One region of the Mesorhizobium erdmanii genome, then DNA from elsewhere that is predicted to be linked to it. Evidence: predicted binding sites of a transcription regulator. Region 1 holds the regulator's gene; each other region holds the start of a gene.
What was found. Region 1 encodes PhoB, which activates phosphate uptake and scavenging genes when phosphate is short. Its sites were predicted from a motif close to TGTCATNNANCTGTCAT; they were not measured.
Positions count from the first base shown of each region.

Region 2: a site for PhoB is predicted at 3,713-3,729, ahead of EB233_RS14595 (acid phosphatase). Genes of this name have one in related genera too.
Region 3: a site for PhoB is predicted at 3,430-3,446, ahead of olsB (l-ornithine N(alpha)-acyltransferase). Genes of this name have one in related genera too.

Region 1 is NZ_CP033361.1:1,476,387-1,483,155, reverse strand. Features, by position in the region: gene EB233_RS07145 (sugar ABC transporter permease) at 1-340, opposite strand, end outside; gene xylF (D-xylose ABC transporter substrate-binding protein) at 483-1,523, opposite strand; gene EB233_RS07135 (ROK family protein) at 1,795-3,036, shown strand; gene phoB (phosphate regulon transcriptional regulator PhoB) at 3,296-3,985, opposite strand; gene phoU (phosphate signaling complex protein PhoU) at 4,107-4,814, opposite strand; gene pstB (phosphate ABC transporter ATP-binding protein PstB) at 4,840-5,643, opposite strand; gene pstA (phosphate ABC transporter permease PstA) at 5,640-6,491, opposite strand; gene pstC (phosphate ABC transporter permease subunit PstC) at 6,495-6,769, opposite strand, start outside.
Region 2 is NZ_CP033361.1:3,007,730-3,014,498, forward strand. Features, by position in the region: gene EB233_RS14585 (putative bifunctional diguanylate cyclase/phosphodiesterase) at 1-2,221, opposite strand, end outside; gene EB233_RS14590 (cytochrome-c peroxidase) at 2,384-3,652, opposite strand; gene EB233_RS14595 (acid phosphatase) at 3,864-5,396, shown strand; gene EB233_RS14600 (DUF922 domain-containing Zn-dependent protease) at 5,440-6,033, opposite strand; gene EB233_RS14605 (hypothetical protein) at 6,137-6,634, shown strand.
Region 3 is NZ_CP033361.1:1,907,768-1,914,536, reverse strand. Features, by position in the region: gene acuI (acrylyl-CoA reductase (NADPH)) at 1-798, shown strand, start outside; gene EB233_RS09195 (PAS domain-containing hybrid sensor histidine kinase/response regulator) at 937-3,222, shown strand; gene olsB (l-ornithine N(alpha)-acyltransferase) at 3,510-4,385, shown strand; gene EB233_RS09185 (trimeric intracellular cation channel family protein) at 4,438-5,076, opposite strand; gene grpE (nucleotide exchange factor GrpE) at 5,201-5,833, opposite strand; gene EB233_RS09175 (hypothetical protein) at 6,072-6,272, shown strand; gene EB233_RS09170 (fatty acid desaturase) at 6,407-6,769, shown strand, end outside.

The DNA of each region.
Region 1 (6,769 bases):
AACGCACCAGGAAATGCACCTGCGCGAAGCCCATGACCATGCCGATGACCCCTTCAGCCGATCCCACCGACAGGTCGATGTTGCGCATGACGATGACCAGCACCATGCCGGAAGCCATGATGGCCACGGCCGAAGTCTGCACCGACAGGTTCCAGAGATTGCGCGGCGTCAGGAAAAGACCGCCCGACAGGACGTGCAGGCCGACCCAGATGACCACCAGCGCGCCGACCATGCCGAGCATACGGGTATCGATTTCGGTCGCCTTCAGAAAACGGGCAACCGCGCCAAGTTCCGACGCGCGCGCGGTGTCGGCCTGCGAAGTCGAGGTCGTGTCGGTCATGATGTCCTCCCAGCGGCTTGACGTCTGACGCGGATGCCGGACCAAGCCTAGAAGTTAGCCGCCCATGGCGGAAACACAAATCCTGCTGAGAAAACGCCGCGGCTGTGGGCCGCGGCGCTTCCAACTCTTCAAGCGGTCAAGCTCAGTTGCAGGCGGCGACGCTGCCGGCGGCGACGCCCGCGCAGACTTCGTCCTTCTTGATCCAGCCGGCATCGATGACGACGTTGAGATTGTCCTTGGTGATGGCCACCGGGGTCAGGAACAGCGACTTGACGGTGTTGCCGCCAGGCGTCGTGAAGTCCTTGACGCCGGCGATGTCGGTCATCTTCTTGCCGTCGGCCAACTGCGAGGCGATCTCGGCGGCGTTCTTGCCGAGCTCGCGCGCATCCTTCCACACCGACACGGTCTGGGTGCCGAGCGCGATCCGGTTCAGCGCGGCATGGTCGCCGTCCTGGCCCGATACCGGCACGGTGCCGGCCAAGCCCTGCGCCGTCAGCGCCGCGACAACGCCGCCGGCGGTGCCGTCATTGGCGGCGACCACCGCGTCGACCTTGTTGTCGTTGGCGGTCAGGAACTGTTCCATGTTCTTCTGGGCGTTGGCGGGCAGCCAGCCGTCCGTATAGGCCTCGCCGACATTCTTGATCTTGCCCGAGTCGATGGCCGCCTTGAGCACTTCCATCGAGCCCGAGAACAGGAAATCGGCATTCGGATCCGAACCCGAGCCCTTGATGAAGACATAATTGCCTTCCGGCTTGGCCTTGAACACCGCACTGGCCTGGAGGCGGCCGACTTCCTTGTTGTCGAAGGTCAGGTAGAAGACGTCCTTGTTCTCGATCAGGCGGTCATAGCCGACGACCGGAATGCCTTCGTCGAGCGCCTTCTGCACGGCCGGGCCGATGGCCGAGGCGTCCTGTGCCAGGATGATCAGCGAATTGGCGCCCTGCGAAATCAGGCTCTCGACATCGGTAAGCTGCTTGCCGGGATTGGACTGTGCATCGGCCGAAATGTACTTGTCGCCGGCGGCCTCGATCGCCTTTTTCATCGCGGCCTCGTCAGTCTTCCAGCGTTCTTCCTGGAAGTTCGACCACGATACGCCGATGACTTTGTCCTTCGCCTGCGCGACCGACGCAAGCGTCAGCGACATGGCGACACCCGCCAGGATGGCGGCCGTGAATCTTTTCATGATATTCCTCCCTGCGCCGCGTAAGGCGCGACCAAACTGGCCCAAAGGCCGGCACAGAAGCTCTATTTTTTCGAGCCTCAAAAAAAATACTGATGCATCGCCGAAACGCTGTCAACATCGATTCTGATGGATTTTGAGGGGCCTGCAACTTTTTTTCGAGCCCCGCAATAAATAAATGACAGCAGCGGCCGCTTCTGCCAGTATTTGACCTGTTGTCGGCAGTGTTCGAGGGGCAGGAAGAACCGCCGCGACGGGGAGGAAGTGGAAAAGCATGTCGGTCGGAATCCGCCACGACGATCTGCGCCGGCGCAACCGCGCCATGGTGATCGCGGCCGTGCGTCGGGCCGGCCGGCCCTCGCGCACCGAGATCGCCGCGACCACCGGCCTCAGCCATTCGACCATATCGGCAATTTCCTCCGACCTGATCGGCGAAGGCATCCTGGCCGAAGGCAAGCCGAGCGAGGTGGGTTCGCTCAAACGCGGCAGGCCGCAGGTCGGCCTCGGCCTCAATCCGGAGGCCGCGACCGTCATGACCGTGGTGCTTTCGCTGAATTTCCTTTCTGTCGCCGTCATCGACTATGCCGGCCAGGTGATATCGGAGGAACAGCGCCGCCTGGACACGCTGACCATGTCGCGCGAGGCGCTGATCGGCGAATGCACGGCTATCGTACGACGGCGCCTCGCCGATCCCGATATCGACGTGCGCAGCGTCGCCCGCATCGCGCTGGCGATCCAGGGCATCACCGACACCGAGGCCCGGGCCATGCTGTGGTCGCCGATCACGCCGCAGACCGACATCGCCTTCGCCGACATACTCGAAGCCGAGTTCGGCATCCCCGCCACCATGGAAAACGACTGCAACATGATGGCGGTGGCGCTGCGCTGGCGCGACCCCGAGCGCTACCGCGACGACTTCATCGCCATCCTGTTGTCTCACGGCATCGGCATGGGGCTGGTGCTGAAGGGCGAGCTGTTCACCGGCACCCATTCCTCGGGCGGCGAGTTTGGCCACATGATCCATCGGCCCGGCGGCGCGCTCTGCCGCTGCGGACGCCGCGGCTGCGTCGAGGCCTATGCCGGCAACTACGCCATCTGGCGCAATGCCAAGCAGCTCGGCGAGGACACCGAGCCGGTCGACGTCAGCGACGCGGACATGCGGACCCTGGCGGCCACGGCGCGCGAAAGAGCTGGCCCCGAGCGCGAAGCATATCGCAAGGCCGGCGAAGCGCTGGGTTATGGCCTCGGCAGCCTGTTCGCGCTGATCGATCCCGCGCCCGTCGCCATGGTCGGCGTCAGTGCCGCCGCCTTCGACCTGATCGAGCCCGCGCTACGCGAGGCCATCGCCCAGACCGCCGGCGGCCAGCACTCGAAATCGATTTCGTTCGATACTGAACCAAACGAATTGCCGCTTATCCGCGAAGGCTGCGCGATGCGCGCGCTGACCTTCGTCGACCAGGAGATTTTCGCCCCGGGCGTGCAGGGGCGAGCGGGTTCGGGCAAGAACGTGGCGTAGGCCTTGCGAAGGGCATCGCCGCCATTCGAGATTGGCTGCAGCTTCCCGGATGTCATCATCCTTGGGCGAAGCAGGAGCGAAGCTCCGTCGCGAAGACCCAATGATCCATTCCGTTACGTCGACCGAGGGACGCGGCGGTGCAGAATTCTACGCAGTGGCAACACGTCAAAGTCGCGGCATGGATCCTCGGGTCTGCGCGTCCGCTTCGCTCGTGGATGACGAAGCGTTGGGCACCTCGGCCCATCAAAAACGCCAGCAGTCAATCTTCCCTGATCGCATACCCGGCGCCGCGAATGGTGCGGATGACGTCTGGCATACGGCCATTGTTGACAGCCTTGCGCAGGCGGCCCACATGCACGTCCACGGTGCGCTCGTCGATATAGATCGTCTCGCCCCAGACATTGTCGAGCAGTTGGCTGCGGGAGAACACGCGGCCGGGATGGCGCATCATGAATTCGAGCAGGCGGAACTCGGTCGGCCCGAGCCGGATCTCGCTCTTCTTGCGATAGACTCGGTGCGATTCGCGGTCGAGCACGATGTCGCCGACCTTGAGCACGCTGGACAGAACTTCCGGCTTGGCGCGGCGCAGCAGCGCCTTGACCCTGGCCATGAATTCCGGCGTCGAGAACGGCTTGACCAGATAGTCGTCGGCGCCGGTGGAAAGGCCGCGCACGCGATCGCTTTCCTCGCCACGCGCCGTCAACATGATGATCGGAAGCCGCTCGGTCTCGGGCCGCATCCGCAGGCGCCGGCAGAGTTCGATGCCGGACACCGCCGGCACCATCCAGTCGAGCACCAGAAGGTCGGGCACGTTCTCCTGCAGGCGGATTTCGGCTTCGTCGCCGCGCGGCACCACCTCGACCTGATAGCCTTCGGATTCAAGATTGTAGCGGAGCAGCACCCCCAGCGGCTCCTCGTCCTCCACCACCATGATGCGTGGCGCGATCATCGACTGGTCACCTCCAAAGCAATTCCAGGAAAAGTGTGTAGCGGTTTTCCGTCCGGAATTGCGTGAAACAAAGAGATAGAGCGGTTTGGCGTTTCCTCGAAACGATGAGCCGCTCTAGCGTTCAGGCCGCCGGCGCCGACATCGCCGTTTCGTCCTGCTTGGGACGATTGGCGGGCAGCTGCGTGCCGGTCAGCACGTAATATGCGTTCTCGGCGATGTTGGTCACGTGATCGCCGATGCGTTCGAGATTCTTGGCGCAGAACAACAGATGCGTGCAAGCCGTGATGTTGCGCGGATCCTCCATCATGTAGGTCAGCAATTCGCGGAAGACCGAGGTATATTTGACGTCGATGCGCTCATCGTCGGCGCGCAGCTTCGCCAGTGCGGCGGCATCGCGCGCCGCATACTCCTCGATCACGCCCTGCACCTGGATCAGCACCAGCTGCGCCATGGCGTCGATGGAATGCGACAGGTCGCGCGGCGTCGCGCTGAGGCCAACGGTGCCGACGCGCTTGGCGATGTTCTTGGCAAGGTCGCCGATGCGCTCGAGGTCGCCGGCCATGCGGATCGAGCCGACGACATGGCGCAGATCGTCGGCCATCGGCTGGCGCTTGGCGATCAGCGTGATGGCGCGGTCGTCGAGTTCGCGCTGGCGCGCGTCCATGATGGCGTCGTCGGAGACCACGCGCTGTGCGAGAGCATTGTCGGAATTCAGCAGCGCCTTAGTGGCGCCGCCAACCATCGAGCCGGCGAGGTCGCCCATGTCGCTGATCAGCCTGCTGATCTGTCCGAGATCCTCGTCGAAGGCTGCAACCGTGTGTTCGGCCATGATTCTGGTCCTCGTATGCGTGCGATCAGCCGAAGCGGCCGGTGATGTAGTCTTGCGTGCGCTTCTCGCGAGGCGACGTGAAGATCTTCTCGGTCTTGTCGAACTCGACCAGCTCGCCCAGATACATGAAGGCGGTCTGCTTCGAGACGCGCGCCGCCTGCTGCATGTTGTGGGTGACGATGACGATCGTGTAGTCGGCCTGCAGCTCGTCGATCAGTTCCTCGATCTTGGCGGTCGACAGCGGATCGAGTGCCGAGGCCGGCTCGTCGAGCAGGATGACTTCCGGCTTCACCGCCACGGTACGGGCGATGCACAGCCGCTGCTGCTGGCCGCCCGACAGGCTGAGGCCGCTGGCGTTGAGCTTATCCTTGACCTCGGTCCACAGTGCCGCACGCTTCAGCGCCTGCTCGACACGGCCATCCATCTCGGCCTTGCTGATCTTCTCGTAGAGCCTGACGCCAAAAGCGATGTTCTCATAGATCGACATCGGGAACGGTGTCGGCTTCTGGAACACCATTCCGATCTTGGTACGCAGCAGGTTGAGGTCCTGCGAACGATCGAGAACGTTCTGGCCGTCGAGCAGCACCTGGCCTTCGGCCGTCTGCTTGGGATAGAGCTCGTAGATGCGGTTGAAGACGCGCAGCAGCGTCGACTTTCCGCAGCCCGAAGGCCCGATGAAGGCGGTGACGCTGCGCTCGGGCAGCGACAGCGTGATGTCCTTCAGGGCCTTCGACTGGCCATAGTAGAAGTTGAGGTTCTTGACCTCGATCTTGGCCTTGGCCACCGCCTCGGCGGCGATCGTCATGTCTGGAGACAACATCTGGCTCATTTGTCCTCTCTGCGTCCGGTCAGGCTGCGCGCGAAGATGCTGAGCGCGAGAACCGTCAATGTGATTATGAGTGCGCCGGTCCAGGCCAGTTGCTGCCATTCCTCATAGGGGCTGAGAGCGAACTGGAAGATGGTGACCGGCAGGCTGGCCATCGGCGCGTTGAGATTGCTCGACCAGAACTGGTTGTTCAGCGCCGTGAAAAGCAGCGGTGCGGTCTCGCCCGAGATGCGGGCGATGGCCAGCAATATGCCGGTGACGATGCCCGACATCGCGGCGCGGTAGGCGACCGAACGGATGACCACCCAGCGCGGCGCACCGATCGCGGTGCCGGCTTCGCGCAAGGCGTTCGGCACCAGGTTGAGCATGTCTTCGGTGGTGCGCACCACGACGGGGATGACCAGGATCGCCAGCGCGACGGCGCCGGCGATCGCCGAGAAATGTCCCATCGGCCGCACCATCAGCTCATAGACGAACAGGCCGATGATGATCGACGGCGCCGACAGCAGGATGTCGTTGATGAAGCGCACCACGGTGGTGAGCTTCGAGAAACGCCCGTACTCAGCCATGTAGGTGCCGGCCAGCACACCGATCGGCGTGCCGACGATGATGCCGATGATGGTCATCACAATACTGCCGTAGATGGCGTTGAGCAGGCCGCCGGCATCGCCGGGCGGCGGCGTCATTTCAGTGAAGACCGCAAGATTGACACCTGAAAGGCCCTTGTACAGCAGGGCGCCGAGGATCAGCGCCAGCCAGGCGAGGCCGATGCCGGCGGCGGCGACGCACAGCGTCATCATCACGCCATTCTTGCGCTTGCGGCTCTGGTGAAGCGATGCGGCTGTCGACATCGGTCAGGCTCCGGTACGGGCATCGATGCGCATCAGCATGTAGCGGGCGATGGCAAGGATCAGGAAAGTGATGACGAACAGGATCAGGCCGAGCGCCACCAGCGAGGAGGTGTAGAGGTCGCCGACCGCTTCGGTGAATTCGTTGGCGATGGTCGCCGAGATGGTCGTTGCCGGCGCAAACAGCGACGTCGAAATGCGGTGCGCGTTGCCGATGACGAACGTCACCGCCATTGTTTCACCGAGCGCGCGGCCGAGCGCCAGCATGACGCCGCCCATGA
Region 2 (6,769 bases), 1.5 Mb from region 1:
CGCACATCAGGCTGACGAAGCTGCGGTCGATCTTGATGCGGTTGAACGGGAATGACCTGAGATAGCTCAGCGAGGAATAGCCGGTGCCGAAATCGTCCATGGCTATGGAGATGCCGAGGTCGCGCAGGCTGTGCAGCGTTCTCACCGTGTTTTCGTTGTTCGCCAGCAGCACCGACTCGGTGATCTCCAGTTCGAGCCGCGACGGCAGCAGGCCCGAAGCCGCGAGCGCCGAGGCAACCTGAAGCGATAGCCCCTGCTGCTTGAACTGGGCCGGCGAGAGATTGACCGCGACCTTGACGGGCACGGGCCATTTCGCGGCGTCGGCGCAGGCCCGCCGCATGATCCATTCGCCAAGCGCATCGATGACAGCCGTCTCCTCGGCCAACTGGATGAACTCCGAAGGCGCCAGCAGACCGAGCCGCGGATGGTTCCAACGCACCAGCGCTTCGAAGCCTGTGAGCTTCGAGGTCTTTGCATCGTGCAGCGGTTGATAGTGCAGAACGAATTGCTCTTTTGTCACGCCAAGAGTCAGTTCGGATTCCAGCAGGCGCCGCTCCTGCAGTCTTGCATCCATTCCCGGCTCGAACGACCTGCAGGTGCCACGCCCCTCCATCTTGGCCTTGTACAGAGCAAGGTCGGCATTGCGGATAAGGGTTTCCGAACGTTGCCCGTCGTCGGGGAAGACGGCGATACCGATGCTGCCGCCGATGTTGATCTTGTGGCCCTGGATGGAGAATTCGTCTGACAGGGCATGAATGACACGGCTTGCCAGCACGCCGGCCTCGTCGTTGCCGTCGAGCAGGAGCTGAAGGATGACGAACTCGTCCCCGCCTATTCGCGCCACCATGGCGGTTTCGCCGGCATGATGCTTCAACCGCTTCGCCACCGCCCCGAGAAGCTCGTCGCCGACCGGATGGCCAAGCGTGTCATTGACCGGCTTGAAACGGTCGAGATCGACGCAATGGACGGCCAGCTTCTCGCCGTGCCTGAGGCTTCTCAACGCCTCGTCCATGGTGTCCGCCAAGAGGCCCCGGTTGGGCAGGCCGGTGAGAATGTCATGCGTGGCAAGGTGCTGGATCTCGGCGGTGCGCTCCTCGACCCGCAGTTCCAACGTCGAGGCGGCATTCGCCTGCATCATCATCGCGCGTCCGATCGCATACCAGCAGGCCAGCGCCAGCAGCGTGACCACGGCGACCGCCGCATAGCCGGCTAGCTCGAATTCCCGCACGGACTGGGCGTCCATATTGGCGTCGAAGCGGCTGTTGGGAAAACCAGCCCAAAGACGCCATGCGCTTCTGGGATCGTTGAGCGAGAGCGGGATGACTTCGGAATAGATCAGGTTGGGGTCGGCGGCCGTGAAGGCACGGGAATCGGCCGCGAGCGAAGTCGACATCTTGTGCTGGTCGGATTCGAAGCCGTAGCCCGAATTGACGATGACGTAGTCGGTGCTCGGCAAGAGTTTGCGCAGCGCCGAGGTGAGCATGATCGCCGAGACCGAGCCGCGCAGGCTGCCGTCCTGGCCGAACACCGGGACCGAGAGGATGAAGCCGGAGCGATCCGCATCATTGCCGGTATGGATGAAATCGGTGTTGTCGCAGGTGATGAGCTCCTTGGTGCCGATGATCGGCAAGTTGAGCCCGTCGATGGCGCTTGAATTCGGATAGTTCGCCTTCAGCCAGGCAAGCTGCTTGGCCAGTTCATGGTATTCATAGGTTTCGACCTCTTCCGCGGGGCGGGTCAGCGCTTTGTCGTCGAGCTTCGCGTGCCTGGCGCCGCCGACGGCGTCGGATCTCGCTTTGGCATTCACGATCAGCTGATCGAACTGGAGGATCGGCTCCTCGAGCTTGCCTGTTTCGGCATCGAACCGGTCCGGGTCGAAATCCAGCGGCAGGAAGTAGACCTCGGAAATCGAGACGTTGTTGGCGAGGTTGTTGTAGATCTGCTGGATCGTCGCGCGGCCCTCGTCGCCAAGGTTCGTGCCATGCCGGTCGAGGTTGCGGACGCTTGGCAGGTAGCTCAGCGTGCGCACATTCTCGTAGATGGCCCGCAAGGCGTCTTCCACCGTTTTGGCTGTCGCCTTGGCCGCCGCCTGGGAGTTTTCGACATAGCGTTGCCTGGCCAGCGCGTAGTCGCGCTGGCTGTCGATGCGCAGCGCCACCAGCATCACCGCGCCGGTCAACAGGATCACCACAAATCCGGCCGCTCGCCTGAATGCGTTCATCGACATCCCATCCTCGAATGGCAAGGGATACCGTATGGCGGTTTAGGAAGCGCTAATGGGATAGGTCCTTCTTTACGATTAGCCATCGTTGCCGCGCATCAAATCCTGGAGATCGAGAACCCAATTTTTCGCGGGCGGGCAGACCAGGCCGGGCGAGGCGGTTCAGTTCGCTGGCGCCGCCTGCTGGTCGGCGTCGGTGAGCGTGCCGAGAAACGCGACGATATCGTCGATCTCCGCATCGTTCAGCGCCGGCTTATCGCCCGGTCTCTTGCCGTTAAAGGGCGGGTCTTGATTCAAGTTTCCCCAGTAAGCCTTTGGCAGATCGTCATATTGCCTGACCGAGCCGTCGGCGTTTTTGGGGTACCAATGGCCGGGGTCGGTATCGCGGCTGGCGTAGAAGGCGACGGCGTCGCGCAGTGTGTGGAAGGCGCCATTGTGGAAGAAGCTTTTGCGCAGCGCGACGTTGCGCAGCGTCGGCGTCTTGAACAGGCCGCAATACTCGCTCCGTCCCTTGAGGTCGGTGCGCAGCGGGCCGCACAGGCCGAGATCGGCATAGGCGGGATCGGCATTGGCCGGAATTGCCGCGTTGCGCGGCACGGCGATGGCGATCAGGCCGAAATCGGTGAATTGCGGTGGCTCGCCGTCATTGGCCGGTTCGCTGAGGTGGCAACTGGCGCAATTGCCTTTCGCTTCGTCCTCGAACAGCGCGCGGCCGCGCATTTCCTGCATTGAAAGGGTCGCCTTGCCGGCGAGGAAGGCATCGTAACGGCTGGAATAGGGATAGAAGTCGGCAGCGCTCTGCTCGAAGGTGCCAAGCGCCTCGGCGGCGGCGTCGAAGGCGTCACCGGCGTGGTCGAACACGTCGGCGCCGAAGGCCGCCTTGAAGTCGCCGGCATAGGCCGCCTTGCTCAGGGCTGACGTGACGGCGGCGGCGTCCCTGTTGGCCATCTCGAAGGGCGAGAGCAGGGGGATCTTTGCCTGGTCCTTGCCATGGTCGGCTCGGCCGTCCCAGGTCAGGCCGCCAGTCGGTCCGTTGTCGACGCTCTCGTCGCCCTCGTCCTCGGAATCGTAGAAATGCTCGGTGAAGGCGGGCGAGGCTTGCAGATAGCGCAGCGAGGGAACCGCGCGAAGGCCCGGCTGGTCGAGGTTCGGCCCGCCCATCTCGACCGGCGTCGCCGAAGCCGGGCCGAAGGCGTGGCGCGGGTCATGGCAGGACGAGCATGCCTGCTTTCCCGACGCCGACAGTCGCGGGTCGAAGAACATCTTTTTACCAAGCGCGGTCAGCGCTTCGGCGCGCGCGAAAGCCTCGGCGCGCGACAGCGGACCGGGGTGAACGCCATCAGGGCCCGCCGTGTTGGCGGGCGCGGCAAAGCCGACTGCCGCTATCGCGGCAATAGCGACCGTCCGGCTGTTCCATCGTGTCGCTGTCATGTCGCTGTCGTGTCGCTATAAAGGGCATGGTCCGCTTTGGCCCGGAAATAAGAAGGGAGTGCAACGGATTGATGACCGCTCCAGGCGCTCACGAAACCGTGTTCGCAGCGACAGGAAGTGTCACAAAGGTGACAAGGCGTCGACGTTAGTTGCATCTCATGGTTCGTCGTTCCCGCGCCCTCCAGCCACAGTCAAGCCACGAGGTTTTTCCATGACGAGGCTCAAGCTCCTCACGTCCTTCTGTCTGGCCGGTTCGGCCCTGGTTCCTTTCACGGCCCACGCCGCTCCTCCCGGCTACGACAAGATCGACACTCTCGTCGTCATCTATGCCGAGAACCGCAGCTTCGATAATCTCTATGGAGGCTTTCCCGGCGCCAACGGGCTGGCCAATGTCTCGGCCGACCAGGCACGCCAGCTCGACCGCGACGGCAAGCCGCTTTCAGAACTGCCGCCGGCCTGGGGCGGGCTGACCGGCAAGGGGGTGACGCCTGTCGTGACCGAGGCGCAGTCGGCGCATCTTGCCAATGCCAGCTTCGCCATCGACGACGCCAGCGGCTTCAACGAGAAGACATCCGTGGTCACCCGCGACCTGTGGCATCGCTTCTACCAGGAGCAGATGCAGATCGACGGCGGCAAGAACGACAAGTTCGCCGCCTGGGCCGATTCCGGCGGTCTCGTCATGGGCCATTATGACGGCTCCGGCCTGCCGATGTGGGCGGTGGCGAAGAAATACGTTCTGGCCGACAATTTCTTCCAGGGCGCCTTCGGCGGGTCCTTCCTCAACCATATCATGCTCGCCTGCGCCTGCGCGCCGGTCTATCCGCATGCCGACACCAGCCCGGTGAAAGGGCAGATCGCCGTCGTCGAGGCTGACGGCAAGACGCTGAAGGTCGCCGACAATTCGCCGGCCTCGGCACTTGGCGGCGTGCCGAAATTCGTCAATGACGGCGCCATCACGCCGGATTTCTACGCCGTCAACACCATGCAGCCGCCCTATCAGCCGAGCGCCAACAAGCCGGTCGAGGGCGGCGACAAGGCACTGGCCGATCCGGCGCAGCCCACCACACTGCCGCCGCAGCACGACATCACCATCGGCGACCTCCTGTCGCTGAAAGGGGTCGACTGGGCCTGGTATGCCGGCGCCTGGCAGGCGACGCTCGACGGCAAGAACGCGACGCCGGTACCGAACTTCCAGTTCCACCACCAGCCGTTCAACTATTTCGCCGCCTACGCGCCCGGCACTGCCGCGCGCACCGAACATCTCAGGGATGGCGGCCTGGACGGCACCGAGTTCATCAAGGCGATCGACGACGGCAAGCTGCCTTCTGTCAGCTTCTACAAGCCGCAGGGCAATCTCAACGAGCATGGCGGCTATACCGACGTGACATCGGGCGACCAACATCTGGCCGACCTCGTTTCGCATCTGGAGAAAAGCCCGCAATGGAGCCACATGCTGGTCGTCGTCACCTATGACGAGAATGGCGGCTTCTGGGACCATGTCGCGCCGCCCAGGGCGGATCGCTGGGGCCCCGGCAACCGCGTCCCGGCCTTCATCATCTCCCCCTATGCGAAGATGGGTACGGTCGACCACACGCAATACGACACGACGTCGATCCTGCGCTTCATCACCGCGCGCTACGATCTACCGGTGCTTTCAGGCATCGTCGCCCGCGACAAGGCGCTTGCCGGCAATGGCGAGCCGCCGATGGGCGACCTGAGCGCGGCGCTCGATTTGAGCCGGTAGAGCGGGGCGGCGCGGAAAGGGCCACGCCGGTGCGATGGCCCCGTCAGCCGCCATTCACCAAAGCGAGGATCAGCTTCTGCAGATTGCCGCCCTGGCCGAGTTCGACACGGTCGAAATCGCGGCTGGCCTGTCGTTGAGCCTGCGAGAGCGCGGACAGGCGCTTGGTCATCTCGGTGCGGATCTTGCTGCATTTGGGGTCATCGGCGACCGTCAGGCCAACGGTCGCCGCCTCGATCTTGCGCACCATGTCGACAATGGTGGCGCCATGCACCTTTTCATGGGCGCTGACGCCGGCGAGGAAGACCTCCCAGTTCTTCTGGATGGCTGGGGGCAGCGGCGCGGAGGGGCTGGGCAAGGTGTAGGTGATGATCAGCTTGGGCTTGGCCGAGACCAGCACGCAGGCGCCGGCCCGGGCCTGATAGTCCCTGGTCCAGGTCAGCTTGAAATTGGTATGGGCGATGGCGCGGGCAGCGCCGACATTCGGCCCGTTCTCGCCGATCGACCGGTAGAGCTCCGGCCCGGACTGGCCTGAAATGGCGTAGGTCTCGACCTTCTCGACCGGCTTCCATTCGGCATGGGCGGCAGGCGGCGAGGCCACCAGGGCGGCCAGCAGAAGACACAGGCGAACTCTCGACACGACGCTCTCCACGCGAACCACCCGATCTTGCCGAACAGGCAATGCCACGGGATCGCTTTTCCTATATGCTGGCGGCGGGTGCCGCAATTGTCAGGGGGAAATCATGAAAGCGGGAGTTCTCGTCGTCGCCGGTGCCGTGCTTGCGCTGCAGACCGCGCCGCCGGCTTTTGCCGCATCGTGCAGCGGCTGGACCGCCAAGATGGAGGAAGACGAGGGCGGCAAGGTGCTGACCGCCTCGGTCTGCGGCGGGCCGAAGGGCGACGCGTACCTGATGCTGAACTGTTTCGACAATCCGGTGCTGAGCTACGATCTGGGCGCCAGCGGCCAGCAGATGGAGCCTGGCATAAGCGGCTCGTTCGACTTCAAGGCCGACGGCAAGACGGTGACCAAGACGCTGCAGCTCGAGGCCATGTACAATTATTTCGTGGTCGACCTGGCGAAGGCCGACCCGCTGCTCGACCTGTTGCGCGGGAAGGGCGATATTTCGGTCAGCGCGGCCAAGTATGGTTCGATCAGCTTTCCTCTGAAGGGATCGAGCGGCGCCATCGGCAAGGTGCTGGCGCAGTGCGGCAAGGCCAAACCCGCGGGTGATGCGGATTGATTGGAGAGCGACAGCCGGGCGAGGCGTTGGGTCGCTGAGCATCGAACGTCGGTGCCGCCCCTCATTGTCCTGCCGGACATTTCTCCCCGTATAGTGACGGGGAGAAAGGGTCAGCCGCAACGCTGGCGCCCTTTG
Region 3 (6,769 bases), 430 kb from region 1:
GTGCCGGGCATCGACTTTGCTGGCACGGTCATCTCGTCCTCCAATCCCGACTGGCGCAAGGGCGACAAGGTCATCCTCAACGGCTGGGGTGTCGGCGAGACGCATTTTGGCGCCTATGCGGGGCGTGCCCGAGTCAAGGGCGACTGGCTGGTGCCACTGCCGGAGGGCATCAGCGCGCATGACGCCATGGCGGTCGGCACCGCCGGCTACACCGCCATGCTCAGCGTCATGGCGCTGGAGCGTCACGGCATCCTGCCCGATCGCGGTCCGGTCGTGGTGACGGGTGCGGCCGGCGGCGTCGGTTCGGTCGCGGTCTCCATCCTGTCCAGCCTCGGTTACCACGTCATTGCCTCGACCGGGCGCAATGCCGAAAGCCCCTATCTGATCAACCTCGGCGCCGCCGAGGTGATCTCGCGCGACGAACTGAGCCAGCCGGCCAAGCCGCTGGCCAAGGAACGCTGGGCGGGCGGGATCGATTCGGTCGGCAGCCACACACTGGCCAATGTGCTGTCGATGACCTCCTATGGCGGCGCGGTCGCGGCCTGCGGTCTGGCCGGCGGCATGGATTTGCCGTCGAGCGTCGCCCCCTTCATCCTGCGCGGCGTCTCGCTTCTTGGTATCGATTCGGTGATGGCGCCGAAGGCCGTTCGCCTCGAGGCTTGGCGGCGCATCGGCGCCGATCTCGACCTGGAGAAGCTCGCCAGCCTATCCACGACCATTGGTTTCGACGGCATCATCGATGCCGCGCGCGACATCGTCGACGGCAAGATCCGCGGTCGCGTCGTCGTCGACATGTGAGTTCGCCAGGCCGGAAGGTTGGCGGAATTGACACTCTGCGACGACAAATCGGGCGCCGCGGGCAAAAAGAGGCGCATCCGCTAAAATTCGAACGATCCGCCGCAATTTTCCATAATCTCTCTCTGCCAAGGGTTTCGCATGATCGCGGAATCCGACAGCCAGCAGGTGGACAAGGGCGACGACGTCGACGCAGTTGCCGTGCCGGCGCCGGGACGGCGGTTTATCGCCGCGCCGCCGCTGGTGCCCGAGCAGCAATTGGTCAGACGGGAAGGCCTGCCGCCGCTCACCTTCGTTGCCATCATGATCCTGGCGGGCCTTGCGTATCTCACTGGGGCGCCGATCTTCATCAGTCTCGCATTGCTGGCAACCGGCCTTGCCGGCCTGGGAATGCACCTGCATGCCAGACGCCGCGTCCACCGGACCGTGGTGCTGCTCGACGAGACCACCGCTCGCAGCCGCGCCGAGATCGAGACGCTGGCCGACCGCATGTGGGAAATGCAGGAAAGCGAGGAGCGCTTTCGCGGTCTCATCGACGCGCTTGGCGATCTCGTCATCCACCGCGACCGTGACGGTTACATCGTCTATGCCAACAAGGTGTTCGCCGATCTCGTCGAAACCGATCCGCGCGATCTTGCCGGCAAGACCCTGGCCGAACTCGGCATCGAGGTCGGCATCGTTCCCGACGCCGCCTTTTCCGACCACGAGTGCCTGAGTTCCACCGATGTCGCCATCCGCACGCCGGGCGGCTCGCGCTGGTTCTCCTGGATCGAGCTTTCGGTGCGCGAAAAGGACAGCGGTGCGGTTTCGCATCGCGCCATCGCCCGCGACATCACCGCCCGCAAGCGCGCCGAATCCTCGCTGATCACCGCGCGCGAACGGGCCGAATACGCAAGCCAGGCCAAATCGCGCTTTCTCGCCACCGTCAGCCATGAAATCCGCACGCCGATGAACGGCATCATGGGAATGGCGAGGCTGCTCGCCGACACCAGCCTGTCGCCGGAACAGCAGACCTATGTCGGTGCCATCTCGACCTCGGCCAGTGCCTTGCTCGCCCTGATCGAGGACCTGCTCGACTATTCCAAGATCGAGGCCGGTCGCTTCGACCCGGAACCGCAACCGATGTCGGTGCGCGAGATCGCCGACAACATCATCGAATTGCTCGCCGCGCGCGCCTTCGCCAAGGGTATCGGCCTCGGCTGCCACGTCGAACCGGATGTACCGCAATTAATCACCGCCGATCCAGGCCGGGTCCGTCAGGTGCTGCTCAACCTGATCGGCAATGCCATCAAGTTCACCGACGGCGGCGGCGTGCTGGTCAGCGTCGCGCGCGCCCGCACCGAAAACAGCGACCGCATCTGCTTCACCATTACCGACACCGGGCCCGGCCTGCGCGACGAGGACATGGAGCGCATCTTCGAGGAGTTCGAGCAGGCCGACGGCACCTCGACGCGCGCGCATGGCGGAGCGGGGCTGGGGCTTGCCATTTCCAAGCGCCTGGTGGCTGCCATGGGTGGCACGATTTCGGTCTCTAGCCGGCTTGGTCAAGGCTCGGAATTCGTTTTCGAGATCCCGGCCAGGGAGGCCACCGAGGCGCCACAGGGCCGGCAGAACGCGCTTGCCGGCAGGCACGCGGTGATCCTCTCCAGGAATGCCGTCGAGGCCGAGGCCATCGCCCGCACCATCCGTGCCAATGGCGGTACCGCCGGTATTGCCAGCACCATGGCGCAGGCGGCGCCGCTGGCCGAGGGCTGCGACGCGCTTCTCGTCGATGCGGCCATGGAAGAGAGTGACGGAAGGCTGCTCAAGCGGTTGCGCCAAAGCGGTTTTTCCGATTGCGAAGCCATCACCCTGATCGCGCCGACCGACCGCGGCATGCTCGGCGAGTTCCGCGCCAGCGGCTACGCGACTTTCCTGGCTCGACCGGTGCGCGGGGGGACACTTTTGCGTGTGCTTTTGACCAGCCATGCATCGGCCCTTGCCCAGCCGCAGCCGGAGAAGCGCCGTGCCCCGGCCAGTGCCTCGAGCGGCCGCCAGCAGGGCTTGTCCGTGCTGATCGCTGAAGACAACGACATCAATGCCATGCTGGCCCGCGCCACGCTGTTGAAGGCGGGGCACCGCGTCACGGTGGTCGGCAACGGCAAGGCCGCGGTCGAGGCCGTCACCAGTGCCGGGCACAAGCACCGCTTCGACGTGGTGCTGATGGATCTGCATATGCCGGTCATGGACGGTCTGGACGCCATTGCCGCGATCCGCCGCCATGAGGAGGAAATATCCGCGCCGCCGGTGCCGATCATGGTGCTTTCGGCCGACAGCCAGGAAAAGACCCGCCATACGGTGCTTGCCCACGGCGCCTCCGGCTTCGTCACCAAGCCGCTCGACCCCGACGCCCTGGTCAACGCCGTCGAGGGCCAGGCCGCCGCTTGAGCGGCCTGTTTTCAGGTGCAAGTCTGCCGTATGTCGATCAAAAATTGTCGCGGTTTTGCCGCGACGGCACGCATGAAAACGAGAAACTGAAGCGGCTCGTGCGGATCGGTGCAAACGCGACGCGCTTGCTTTTTCCTGACCCAACGTAGCCGGTTGACCGTTTTCGCCAGCCGACGAAGTATTGCCCGAGACGCCGTATCACGGTACTGTCACAATCCTGTTGCACCTACACCGTATCCCCGTGCCAAGAGGGATGGCTCGAAGGAGAATCACTCGTGCATACAGTTATGCCTGAATGTGACACTCGGCCGAACGCCGGCAGCGCCTTGCTTGCCGGACGTAATGTCGATTCCGTCATAAAAGGCGCAGCGCTCGGCCGTATCGGCAATCTCGAAGTGCGGCTCGCCCGCAACGAGGCCGAGATCGCGGCGGCGCAGGAAGTGCGCTACCGGGTATTTTATGACGAGCTTGGCGCCAGGAAGGACCTGTTCCAGGCGCAGGACCGCCGCGACGCCGACCGGTTCGATCCGCTTTGCGACCATCTGCTGGTGCTGGACACGACGCTTTCCGGTCCCGAACACCGCCGTATCGTCGGCACCTATCGCCTGCTGCGGCAAGAAATCGCGGCCACCGCCGGCGGCTTCTATTCAGAAGGCGAATTCGAGCTGACCAAGCTCATCGCCCGCCATCCCGGCCAGCGTTTTCTTGAGCTCGGACGTTCCTGCGTTTTGCCGGAATACCGCTCGAAACGCACCATCGAGGCGCTTTGGCAAGGCATCTGGGCCTACATCAATCACTACGAAATCGGCGTGATGACCGGCTGTGCCTCCTTCCATGGCACCGTGCCGGCGGCGCATGCCGAGGCGCTTACCTATCTCGCTCATCACTGCCGCACCAACTCGGCCTGGGACGTGCGTGCGGTGTCGGGGCGCTATTGTTCCATGGACCTGATGCCGATCGAGGCGGTCAACACCAAGGCGGCGATCGCGGCGATGCCGCCTCTGGTCAAGGGCTATCTGAGGGTTGGTGCCCGCATCGGCGACGGCTGCGTCATCGACCGCGAATTCTCGACCGTCGACGTCTTCGTGGTGATGCCGGTCAAGGAGATCGGTGCCCGCTACGTCAATTATTATGGCGGCGAAGCGCAGCGTTTCGCGGCATAGCGAGTAGCGAGGGCTCCGCGGCAATCCTGTTCTATTCGCTATCCGCTTCCTTTCACGGAATATCTTCCGGACGCCTTCCCGGCCGGCTCTTGTACGACGGAAACGACCAGCCGAAACGCAGCGCGCCGCCGCGCACTGCAAGCGCCATCACGAAGCCGGCCAACCCCGAGACAATCTGCGGCAATCCGGCAACGTCGCCGAATGTGAAGATGGCGGCGCCCGCCAAGGCGGCCGTGACGTAGATTTCGGGCCTCAGCAGTACCGACGGCTCGCCCGCCAGGAGATCGCGCAATATGCCGCCGAAGGTCGCGGTCAGCATGCCTGTGATGATCGAAACCACCGGCGAACCGGTGATTGCCAGCCCCTTGGCCGCGCCCATGACCGAAAACGCGGCGAGGCCGATGGCGTCGAGCCACAAAAGCAGCTTGTAGCGGGATTCGACGCGGTGCGCCGTGAAGAAGACCAGGACCGCCACCACCGCGCAGATCAGCACGTAGTCGCGGTTTCCCACCCAGAAGACAGGCACATTGAGGATGAGATCGCGAAACGTGCCGCCGCCAATACCGGTGACACTGGCCAGGAACAGGAACCCGATAATGTCGAGCTGCTTGCGCGACGCGGCCAACGCCCCGGTCGCCGCAAAAACGGCGACGCCGGCATAGTCGAGAAGGGCGATGGGGTTAAAGGGCATGAGGCAGTAGGGATTAGGAATTAGGAATGGGGCATATGCATAGCACGAAGCCGCGCGATTGATACGACTGCCTATTTCCCTACTGCCTACTGCCTACTGCCTACTGCCTACTGCCTAATCCCTATCAAGCATCCTTCTCCGCCTGCTCATTGACCGGCCCCGGCTCGACCGGCGCCTCGGCGGCAATCTTCGGGCCGCCCTTGGCGACGCCAACCATGGCCGGACGCAGCACGCGCTCTCCGATCGAATAGCCCGGTTGCACCACCTGGATGACAGTGCCGGCGGGAACTTCCGGATTGGGAATCTCGAACATGGCCTGGTGGAAGTTCGGATCGAACTTCTCGCCTTCCGGCGTCAGTTTCTTTACCCCGTGCCGTTCCAACGCCGACAGCATGGCGCGCTCGGTCAGGTCGACGCCTTCGATCAGCGCCTTGAAGCCGGCGTCGCCAGACGCCTTGGCCTCGGCGGGGATGGCGTCCAGCGCGCGGCGCAGATTGTCCGACACCGACAGCATGTCGCGGGCGAAATTCGCAACCGCATAGGTGCGCGCGTCGTGCACGTCGCGCGCGGTCCGGCGCCGCAGGTTCTCCATCTCCGCCGCTACGCGCAGCGCGCGGTCCTTCAGCTCTTCATTTTCCTTCAACAGCCGCACAAGCGCTTCATAATCGCCGTCAATGCCGCCTTCCGTGCGCTCGGCATTGGCCTCGGCCGCCTCGGCTTCACTGGGCGCGCGTTCGTCTTTTGCCTGGTCGCTCATCGCCGTTTCCCGTCATCTTGAATGGTATGGATTTTGTGCCCGATATCGAGGTTTGGCGGTCAAAAATCAAGGGGCAAGCCACCATTGAAGCTTTGACCGGACCTGGAAGGCGATCAATGGGGATGCCTCGATTTTAATTCAAATTTTACCGTGCTTGCCAGCTTGGCTTGCCACGGAAGCGTGATGGGGGAACCATTCCCTTGCTGGAGGAGTTTTGGAGCCGACACAGGATTTTGAAATGATGACTCGCGACAAGGCTGAAAAAGGAGAAAGGCTCGCCGCCGAAGTCAGGCGCCAGTTCGGTGCCGAGGCGATGACGCGCTTTCTGCGCACCTTGCCGGCTTTCCGTGCGGAAGCCGACATTCCCAATCGCTTCAGGGAATTGCTTGACCATCTCGATCGGATGGAGAGCAAAAGCCTTGGCGGCGGTCGCCGATAGGCAGCCGACCGGTCAATCGCCGCCTCTCAGGACGCAAGGAGCGGTTCAAAATCGTCTTTCGCGCGACAATTACGCACAGTAATTTTACGTGATGGTCGCCTTGCGGCGGCCACACGCCCCGCCTATGATTCCTGATGAACATGATTTCCCCCGACGCGGCCGCCAACAGCAAGCGTGCCTGGCTGAAGATTCTGGCACGCTACAAGAAGCCGGACCGGCGACGCAGCGCCGTCGAACTCGCCATCACCCTCATTCCGTTCGCCACGCTCTGGGCCATGTCCGCGGCGGCCTATGCCTATGGCCATTGGTGGGGACTGATCCTGGTTCTTCCGGCGGCCGGGTTCCTGGTGCGCATCTTCATGATCCAGCACGATTGCGGCCATGGCTCCTTCTTCGCCAACCGCTACGCCGACGACTGGATCGGCCGCGCGCTCGGCGTGCTCACACTGACGCCCTACGATTGCTGGCGGCGCGCCCACGCGACACATCATGCCAGC